DNA from 3 places in the Chryseobacterium sp. IT-36CA2 genome. Region 3 is predicted to be linked to each of the others. Evidence: riboswitches for the same ligand, from Rfam matches in the RefSeq annotation. Region 3 holds a riboswitch; each other region holds the start of a gene.
The links. A riboswitch is a leader RNA that binds a small molecule or an ion and turns the genes downstream of it on or off. The one in region 3 is predicted to bind thiamine pyrophosphate.
Positions count from the first base shown of each region.

Region 1: linked by a shared signal. The riboswitch ahead of thiS (sulfur carrier protein ThiS) and the one ahead of pnuC (nicotinamide riboside transporter PnuC) in region 3 are both predicted to bind thiamine pyrophosphate.
Region 2: linked by a shared signal. The riboswitch ahead of ACM6F9_RS20835 (TonB-dependent receptor) and the one ahead of pnuC (nicotinamide riboside transporter PnuC) in region 3 are both predicted to bind thiamine pyrophosphate.

Region 1 covers NZ_CATKPG010000025.1:114,201-117,482, forward strand. The annotation lists gene thiC (phosphomethylpyrimidine synthase ThiC) at 1-1,471, opposite strand, end outside; gene thiS (sulfur carrier protein ThiS) at 1,496-1,702, opposite strand; TPP riboswitch at 1,760-1,856, opposite strand; gene ACM6F9_RS20905 (RluA family pseudouridine synthase) at 1,999-2,676, opposite strand; gene ACM6F9_RS20910 (hypothetical protein) at 2,688-3,002, opposite strand; gene panB (3-methyl-2-oxobutanoate hydroxymethyltransferase) at 3,006-3,282, opposite strand, start outside.
Region 2 covers NZ_CATKPG010000025.1:95,308-98,589, forward strand. The annotation lists gene ACM6F9_RS20835 (TonB-dependent receptor) at 1-1,445, opposite strand, end outside; TPP riboswitch at 1,506-1,596, opposite strand; gene ACM6F9_RS20840 (WG repeat-containing protein) at 1,753-2,523, opposite strand; gene ACM6F9_RS20845 (bifunctional aconitate hydratase 2/2-methylisocitrate dehydratase) at 2,810-3,282, shown strand, end outside.
Region 3 covers NZ_CATKPG010000020.1:161,506-164,787, reverse strand. The annotation lists gene ACM6F9_RS08100 (hypothetical protein) at 1-687, opposite strand, end outside; gene pnuC (nicotinamide riboside transporter PnuC) at 674-1,270, opposite strand; TPP riboswitch at 1,296-1,404, opposite strand; gene ACM6F9_RS08090 (alpha-ketoglutarate-dependent dioxygenase AlkB family protein) at 1,493-2,104, opposite strand; gene ACM6F9_RS08085 (TonB-dependent receptor) at 2,483-3,282, shown strand, end outside.

The DNA.
Region 1 (3,282 bases), on a different contig from region 3:
CATCTTTATTTGGAAGTCCTAAATGTTCTTTCGGAGTTACATAACAAAGCATCGCACATCCAAACCATCCGATCATGGCAGCCCCGATTCCAGAAGTAATGTGGTCATAACCTGGTGCAATATCCGTTGTTAAAGGGCCTAAAGTATAGAACGGAGCTTCATGGCATTCTTCCAGCTGCTTTTCCATGTTTTCTTTGATCATATGCATCGGAACGTGCCCAGGCCCTTCAATCATCACCTGTACATTGTGTTTCCATGCAATTTTCGTCAGCTCACCTAAAGTTTCAAGTTCTGCAAACTGAGCGGCATCATTGGCATCTGCAATAGATCCCGGACGAAGACCGTCTCCAAGAGAGAAAGCAACATCATACTTCTTCATGATCTCACAAATCTCTTCAAAATGAGTATACAGGAAGCTTTCTTTATGATGGAACAAACACCATTTTGCCATGATGGATCCTCCTCTGGAAACAATTCCAGTGACTCTTTTTGCTGTTAAATGAATGTATCTCAACAAAACTCCTGCGTGAATAGTGAAATAGGAAACTCCCTGCTCTGCCTGTTCAATTAAGGTATCTCTGAAAATTTCCCACGTAAGATCTTCCGGAACTCCTTTTACTTTTTCCAATGCCTGATAGATCGGAACAGTACCAATAGGAACCGGACTGTTTCTGATAATCCATTCTCTTGTTTCATGAATATTTTTCCCGGTTGAAAGATCCATAATGGTATCACCTCCCCATCGGCAGGCCCATACCGCTTTTTCTACCTCTTCTTCGATACTCGACGAAACGGCACTGTTTCCAATATTAGCATTGATTTTCACCAGGAAATTTCTTCCAATGATCATCGGCTCACTTTCCGGGTGATTAATGTTATTGGGGATGATCGCTCTTCCAGCTGCAATTTCGTCTCTTACAAATTCCGGAGTGATCTTACTTTTTGGAGTATTTGCCCCAAAACTGTGTCCCGGATGCTGAAAAGCCATTTCTTTAGATACAGAATCAAGCTGTTCTATTCTTTGATTTTCTCTGATCGCCACATATTCCATTTCCGGAGTGATGATTCCCTGTTTTGCATAGTAAAGCTGTGTAACTTCTTTTCCTTCCTGTGCTACTTTGGGTTTATGATCATAGGAAAACCTTAATTCATCAAGACGAGGATCTGCTAAACGGGCTTTTCCGTATTCAGAGGTGATTCCGTCCAGAATATTTACATCATTTCTATTCAGAATCCATTGTTCTCTGATTCTTGGAAGTCCTTTCTGAATATCAATAACTGCATTTTCATCGGTATAAGGACCTGAAGTGTCATAAATCGTTACCGGAGCATTATGTTCAAAGCCGCCATTGGTTAATTTGGTCGGGCTAAGCTGTATTTCACGCATTGCTACATTGATAGGGTGTAATGTTCCTTCAACATAGATTTTCTTTGAGTTCGGAAATGGCGAACATGTAATGGAGTGAGCCATAAGTATTGGTATTAAATATGAGAATTAACCGCCCTGAGTGGCAGTAATGATTAAAACTGAATCGTTGTTGTTAAGGATGGTTTCCGCCCAGACTGACAGGGGAATAATGCGATTATTGAGTGCTACAGCGATACCTTTTTTCTTTCCGGGTAACTCAATAGCCAATAATGCTTCCAGGTTTTCAGGAAGTACATCAAATGTTTTTCTGGTGTGGTTGATAATAAGTTCCATTCCTAATAATTTAAATATACTTTAGGAATGGCCATTATTGTACAATAGAATGTACAGCAAAAGTCATCTACTTTTCCCTACGCTGGTATAATCCAGATCAGGTTCAAAGGGTAAAGTCTCAGTCTGTTGGTAACAGACACCCCTAAAGTTTGGGACGAAGTTAGACATTTTTTTAGAATGGGCAAAATTTTTTGAAAGACACTGTTTGAATCCCGATAATGGAATCTGGAAATTATTTAATCAAAAAAAAGAGGCTGAAAGTATAAAACTCCCAGCCTCTTTTTAATTTTTTTTTATTATTCTTCACAAGCTCTCCAGATCGCATCATTCTGCGGAACAGGAGCTATGATCTCAATGTTTTCTTTGGTTACCGGATGAATAAACTCCAGTTTTCTTGCATGAAGATTGATTCCTCCATCAGGATTGGAACGTAGTGCTCCGTATTTCAGATCTCCTTTGATGGGAACTCCTGTTTTGGATAACTGTGCTCTGATCTGATGATGTCTTCCGGTTTCAAGATCAATTTCAAGAAGAAGATAATTATCCAGAGTCTTGATCACGTTATAAGTTAGAATCGCTTCTTTTGCTCCTTCTGTAGCTTTTGGAAAAACAATCGCTTTATTGTTCTTTTCGTTTTTCTTTAAATAATGAACTAGCCTCTGACTTTGTGGGATCATTTCTTTCCCTACAACTGCCCAATACGTTTTCTTCACTTCACGGTTTTTCACCATCTGGGTAAGACGGGAAAGAGCTTTGGACGTTTTTGCATAGATCACAAGCCCGGATGTAGGACGGTCTATACGATGAACCAAGCCGAGAAAAACATTTCCCGGCTTAGCATCTCTTATTTTTATAAAATTCTTGATAGATTCTAATAGTGATTCATCTCCGGTTTTGTCACCTTGTACAAGCTGCCCCACCTTTTTATTAATCACCAGAAGATGATTGTCTTCATATATAATCTGCTCCTTCATACTTCTTCAGTCTATCTTCTTCTATTGGATAATGACAGGATAATCCCTGCCAGAAGACCTACAGTTTTAACAGCAGAAAGTTTTGAATCTTCCGGAATAAACGCTCCCAGCACACAGATCGCAGCAGCAGCGTACATTGCATATACAAAGTTCTTATTCGTAAGCAGTGGAGCCTGAATAAAGAAACTTGCTCCTATCAGCACATAAAAAACTTTTCTTGAAAGTAAATGATTGATTTCCGGAGAAAATAGATTAAACCATCCTACAGCAAGGCAAATCAATGCTGCGATAGATAATATTCCCTGGATAGATTGTTGATTCTGCATGGATTAATAGCTTTCGTTTTCGTTTGGAAACTCAACACTTTTTACATCTTTTACGTATTGAGCAACAGCTCCTGTAATTTCTGTGTAAAGGTCAAGGTATCTTCTTAAGAATTTCGGGCTGAAACCTTTGTTCATTCCTACCATATCATGGTACACCAAAACCTGTCCGTCACAATCTGAACCTGCTCCGATTCCGATGGTAGGAATAGAAATACTTTCAGTTACTTTTTTGGCTAATTCTGCAGGAATTTTTTCCAATACAATGGAGAAACATCCTAAT
Region 2 (3,282 bases), on a different contig from region 3:
GGTTCACGGTGGGCATGAGCATAAGAAAGAAATATTTTACCTCCGTCAATTCTGTAATTCACACCAGCTTTAGGATTAAAGAACAGCCAGTTTTTACTCAAATCAGCGCCTTCACCATCACCTGCCATCAGGATTTTAGTATTGTAATTGATTTTTCTAAGTTGCAAATCACCAAAAAATTCAAAGTTATCTACTCTTAGTAAAGCTTTTGCAAAACCGGATACCTCATTCTTTACTGAACGGTTTCTGTAATATTCGCTTTCATCAATCTGAGGAAAAAATACTCCTGTTACATTTCCATAATGTCTTCCGTAATATTGATTGACTACTGCCCCAAAATTCAGATCCAGATTTTCAAACTTTCCGTAAAGGGTAGAAACCATTCCATAGAAATCGTTATTCAACCATTTCTTTCTGATAAAATCTGAAGATTTTATAATCTGTCCGCCTTCTGTTATATCTGGCAGATTATATCTTGAAAAGGGATCTCCCTGTTTGTAATTTTCGTAATAACCCCTTCCTTTTGTATAATGGAATGTGGTTTCAAGATTCCAACGGTCACTGAACTTCTGTTCCCAAAGCAACTGATAATGGTTCTGTCTGTAGTTATCCGTTTCATTGTCATAGAAACCTACGATTTTGTCCCAATTGGCATCGTAAATCGCTCCTGAAATATTGAATTTAGGATCAGTCTCCCATGTTTTACGGTCAATCCCGTTCCACGCCTGGTAGGTTTTTTCTTTTCCTCCGAAAGCCATTAAACGTATTTTCGTATTTCCTTCTTCAAATAAAGCAGTGAAATTATAAGAATGCAGATTGGAAGAAGCCCTGTCAATATAACCATCAGAATGAATATGCGTGTATCTTCCCATTACAGAAAGACGGTTCTTCCAGAATTTTCCGGACCCTATTTCAGCAGAATACTTATAGGTATTAAATGAACCATAGCTATCATCGGTTTTAAAGTAAAATTTCTCCTCCGGATCTTTAGAAAGCACATTGATACTTGCCCCGAAAGCGGAAACACCATTATTGGAAGTTCCTACTCCTCTCTGAATGACAATCTGTGAAGCAGAACTTGTTAAATCCGGAACGTTGACAAAAAATGTTCCCTGACTTTCAGAATCGTTGTAAGGAACACCATTCATCATTACATTAATGGCAGAACCTGAAACTCCCCGGATTCTAAAACCTGTATACCCTACTCCATTTCCCGCATCTGAAGTAGAAATAATGGAGGTTTGATTTTTTAAAAGAATAGGGAGATCCTGTCCTAAGTTTTTGCCATCTAAATCTTTCTGTACATTGATAATTTCCTTGGCTACCGGAAGTCTTTTGGTAAAGTTGACGGCTTCAATTTCTCTGATTTTCAGAGAATCTTTATTCTGAGCCTGGATAAAAGCTACAGCACCTATGCTAAGCCCTAAAAAAAATAATCCTTTCATTCTATAAATCTTTGACATTTAATGAATAAAAGGGGATCGATAAGATATTATACAATTCAGCGTTCTATGAAGACGCATCCCTAAACAGCATTACCTGTTCCAGGTTCATTGGGTATAATCTCAGCCTGTTAAAGCACCCCTTTATTTCAGTCGCAAAACTACAAAAAAAATATGAATTGGGATTCGGGTTTCGAGGTATAGGGTAATGAGTTACGCGATTATAAAAAACACTATGAAAAATAGGAGTTATCAAATGAATCATTCATCATTCATCATTCATCATTCATCATTCATCATTTATAATTCTTTAGTAAGTTTTATTGTTTGCGTCAATATAGTAGTAATTCGAACCGTCTTTGGTGACTTCAAACATCTTACCCAGTTTCCAGCTGAAGTTTCTTTTGATATTGGCATATTCGAAGGGAACAATGATTTTATTGTTAATGTCAATGATTCCAAATTTATCATTATTGGAAGCCACAATCATTGGATTAGCTACATCATCTCCCTCCAGAATAAAAAGATACTGGTATTGAGGATAGATCTGAAACTGTCTGTAATCAGCAGCATTCACAAATTTTGACTTTTCAATAATTCCATAGAAGCCATTCAGAATGTAAGCCTGAAATAACTGTTGTTTATATTCTTCAAATTTACATTTTCCAAAATCTGATTCTTTGAACTGATATACTCTTTTTCCGGACTGATCTATACGGTAAGAAATCATATTCTTTTCTACTGTGGCATAGTCTTTTGTTCCAAATTTTCTGATTTTTTCATTAGGAGAATTCAAAAGATTGCAGTCTTCATAAAAAAATACAGCAATATGGTATTCCGGCTGAATAATAAATTTCCCGTTTTGGTTCACATACCCAAACTGATCTCCTTTCTTTTTAGGAATCAAAACCGGAAGATCTTTCTTGATTACCACCAGATCAGGATTAGATTTATTCGCTGAAGTTCCTTTCTGAATGGGGTTTTTCGCAACTTTCTTCACCGTAATTTTCTTCACAGATTTCGTCTGCGAAAAAGCAAAAAGCGAAGTAAAAATGCATAAAACAGTCAGTATATTTTTCATATTCATCATATGCCTGCAAAAGTACGACCAAAAATAGATATTATAAAATACATATTTATAAAGAATCTAAATAATTTCATCTCCATAAAATAGTAAAATTTCGTAATTTTGGGAACATTTTGAATTATTTGATAATTTTAAAAAACTTTTAAGAAAGTGTAGATTATGCTGACTTTATTCGGTTAATGTTGCGTCAAAAAGCGAAAACTCAAAATGTCATTAACTGTTTTATACAGACCGGTAAAGAAGAAGCAGGCCTACCTTTAATGTTGAAAGACCTTCTATTATGAATATTTATAAGGATTACATCAAAGAGATTGAAGAAAGAAAAACCCAAGGGCTTCATCCAAAGCCAATTGATGGTGCTGAATTACTAAGCGAGATCATTTCGCAAATAAAAGATTCAGGTAATGCTGACCGATCAGACTCTCTTAAGTTTTTCATTTACAACACACTACCTGGAACTACAAGTGCTGCAGGAGTAAAAGCAAAATTTTTAAAAGAAATTATTCTAGGTGAATTCGTAGTAGAAGAAATTTCTCCTGCATATGCCTTTGAACTGTTATCTCACATGAAAGGTGGTCCTTCCATTGAAGTATTGCTTGATCTTGCTCTAGGTAACGATCCTGCAATTGCTAAAGCAGCAGCAGAAGTCCTTAAAACACAGGTTTTCCTTTATGAAGCGGATACCAACCGTCTGAAAGAAGCATTCAATAGCGGTAACGAATTTGCAAAAGAAATCATCAATAGCTATGCAAA
Region 3 (3,282 bases):
AGATGCTATTCCCAAATAATTGACCAAAAGCGTCAAATCCGCAAAAATCCGGAACGGAATGCTGTCCAGAATATCATTCGTGAAAAAAGTATCATAAACAAAACTGTAATCTTCGCTAACGAGAACATTTTCAACAGTGAATGAATAGGTTCCGCTGGCTTTCATCCCCATAGATTTCCAGTTGGGAATAACCTCAGCATGCTCTTTCGAAATAATAAATGATCGAATTATTTCATTGCCATTGCCATCCATTACAGGCTTTCCATTTTCTGTAATTTTAGCATTCAATGTAAAATGGGTCAGATGTGGTGCTCCTGTTGCAAAATTCCACAAACCATTAATCAGGTAAGTATAATCATTTTGTTTTTCTGCTGTGCCGCCAACCATTCCGCTTCCGCCAAAACAGGTTTCAGAATGAGTAAACAGGAATTGAGCCACTTCAGGTTTGATGTTTCTGGAAAAATAATTAGCTCCGGCACAAAGTGTCAGCATCCAGCCAAAGCTTCCATCAGTTTCAGCCCAACCGAATAATGCTTTCAACCCTTCTTCAAAACGATAACCCAATCCGCCGTATTTTTTGGGAACCCAGATCTTAAGTAATCCTTCTTCGTGAATATATTGCATCACCTCATCAGAAATGACAGAAGTTCCGTGAAATTGTTGCCTGATGTCTTTAGTACTGAGCATTCGCTTTAGATTTAATAATTTTCTGCCATTCTATATATCCGGAAATAGCCACTAAAAATAAAAATGATGTTAAAACAGCATATAGATATAACTCCTTATGAATCATTAAGGGGATTGAAATAATATTACTGACATTGAGTATCACCCAGTTTTCAATTTTCCGTCTTGCCATCAGCCACATTCCTGCCCAGGCAAAAGCACTTACCAGAGAATCCCAGACCGGAACATCCGAATCGGTAAAATGCGTAAGAAAAGACCAGAATAAAATAAAGGTTCCCAGAACAATTCCTCCGGTAATCCATTTTTCTGTGGTGGTGGTAACGGAGATTTCTATTTCAGATTTTTGCTTTCCGAATTTCCAATACAGCCATCCATAGATGCTCATGATCAGATAATAAAGATTTAAGGTAAATTCAGCATAAAGCTTTGAAATGAGCATCACATACAATGTAAGCAGAATCCCTGCTATTCCGAAAAGATAGTTGTTGACATTGTTTTTACGAGCCAGTAAAACCTGAATGACTGAAAATAAGACTCCGAACCATTCCGGTAAAGTAATTTGTTTTAAAATGTCCTGCATCATATTAATTATTAGAAATCAAATGATGAGATGATAAGTAAGCAATCCCTACGCCGGCATTATCCGGATCAGGTGTGGAAGTATATTCCTGGGTATCATCTCAGCCACTGTTATCTGTAGCACCCCATTGTGGGGCAAAGGTGCAGCTTTTTTGTGGAAAAAGAAAGGGCTTCAGGTTTTTATTTTGAAATACAATACTTCTGTTTATCCTTTAAAATAAATAATCTATGCTTCTTGCACCAACCGAAATGTAAGATTAATACGCTCTTTCATAGAAGTTACAGATTTAGCAATCCGATGTTCCCAGTTTTCCTGAAGATCTCCTTTCATAATCAATAAAGAACCGTGAGGAAGTGGCAGGCTGTATTTGCTCTGATGATGATCCTTTTTCCGGAAATCAAAGTTTCTGGTTTGTCCTAAACTTAAAGATGCAATCACAGGACGTTTTCCATATCTGCTCTCTTTATCCCGATGCCATGCAACCGAATCATTGTGATCCCTGTAAAGATTAAGCAGTACAGAATTGAAACGATAACCAAATGTATCTTCTATTCTTTGTTTTAAAGAAAACAGTTCAGGTGTCCAGAGGTTATTATCCACTTCCCCATTCCCCAATGGGTAATCTGTTTTCGGATCACCATACCAGGCTGTTAAACGGGGTGTCAAAACCATTTTATCATACATTTTCTGGGTTCGCTGTTTCCAGGGAGCTGTTTTAAGCAGATAATTTTTAAGATTATCTGCTTCATCCTTACTCAGAAAATGTTCTCTGTATTCCAAAAGGTCTTTTGGAAATTCATACAAATCTTCTGAATCGAACAAGCTTAGCTGGGTCATATTTTTAGTTTTTAAAATAATAGAAAACCTTATGTTCTCTGACAAAATGAATTTGATACAAATAATATCCACAAATATATTAATAATGATACAAAATAAATCAAACTACAAAGGCCATTAGAAAAAAATACACAATGATAGATTTTTAGAGAAGCAGCATCATTATTTTTATTCGTTAAAAACAACCCTGTTTTTTATATAATTCACTTTTATAACAAATTGTAAATTAAATATCTGAAATAATTAATACGTTCAAAAAAACGAGTAATAATGCGTTATATGAATACAATAGGATGTCACTTCAGGAAGATTTAATACTTAATTCAAAAATAATTATCCATCTTTGCAGCCTTAAAATCAAACACGCTAGTTTATTTCATGAGCATTACTTTTAAAAAGCGACTTATTATAGCGCTTGTATTACCTACGGCCGCCATATATTATGGACAGAGTACGAAGGATTCATTAGACAAATCAAAATCTATTGATGAGGTTATGTTGGTAGGTAGAAACCTTTCCCAAACAGCCAAAGAGAGAAAAACACCTGTTGCAGTTTCCAACATTAAAGCAGCAGAAATTCAGGAGAAACTGGGAAACAGAGAATTTCCTGAAATTATGAAGTCTACTCCATCCGTTTATGTGACCAAAGTAGGTGGAGGATTCGGAGACAGCAGAATCAACATGAGAGGTTTTGACGGGGCTAACATTGCAGTTATTATCAACGGACAGCCGGTGAATGATATGCAGGGAGGTACTGTATACTGGTCTAACTGGACTGGACTAGCTGACATTGCCAGCAATATCCAAATTCAGAGAGGATTGGGAGCTTCTAAATTCGTGGTTCCATCTGTAGGAGGAACCATTAATATTGTAACCAAAGCTACAGATTCTGAGCAGAAAGCAATGGTGAAAGGAGAAGTTGGTAACGACAACTACTCCAGAATATCTGCAATGTACTCTTCTGGGTTAAAAAACAAATGGGGAACAACCGTATTGCTTTCCCGTTGGCAAGGTGACGGTTATATCAATGGAACACAGGGAGAAGGTTATTCCTGGTTTTTCTCTACAGGATTTAAACCTAATGAAAAACATGCGTTCAATTTTATCGCAACCGGAGCACCACAGGTACACGACACAAGAAGATCTTCTGCAACCGGAGCGAATGTAGCTACTTTGCA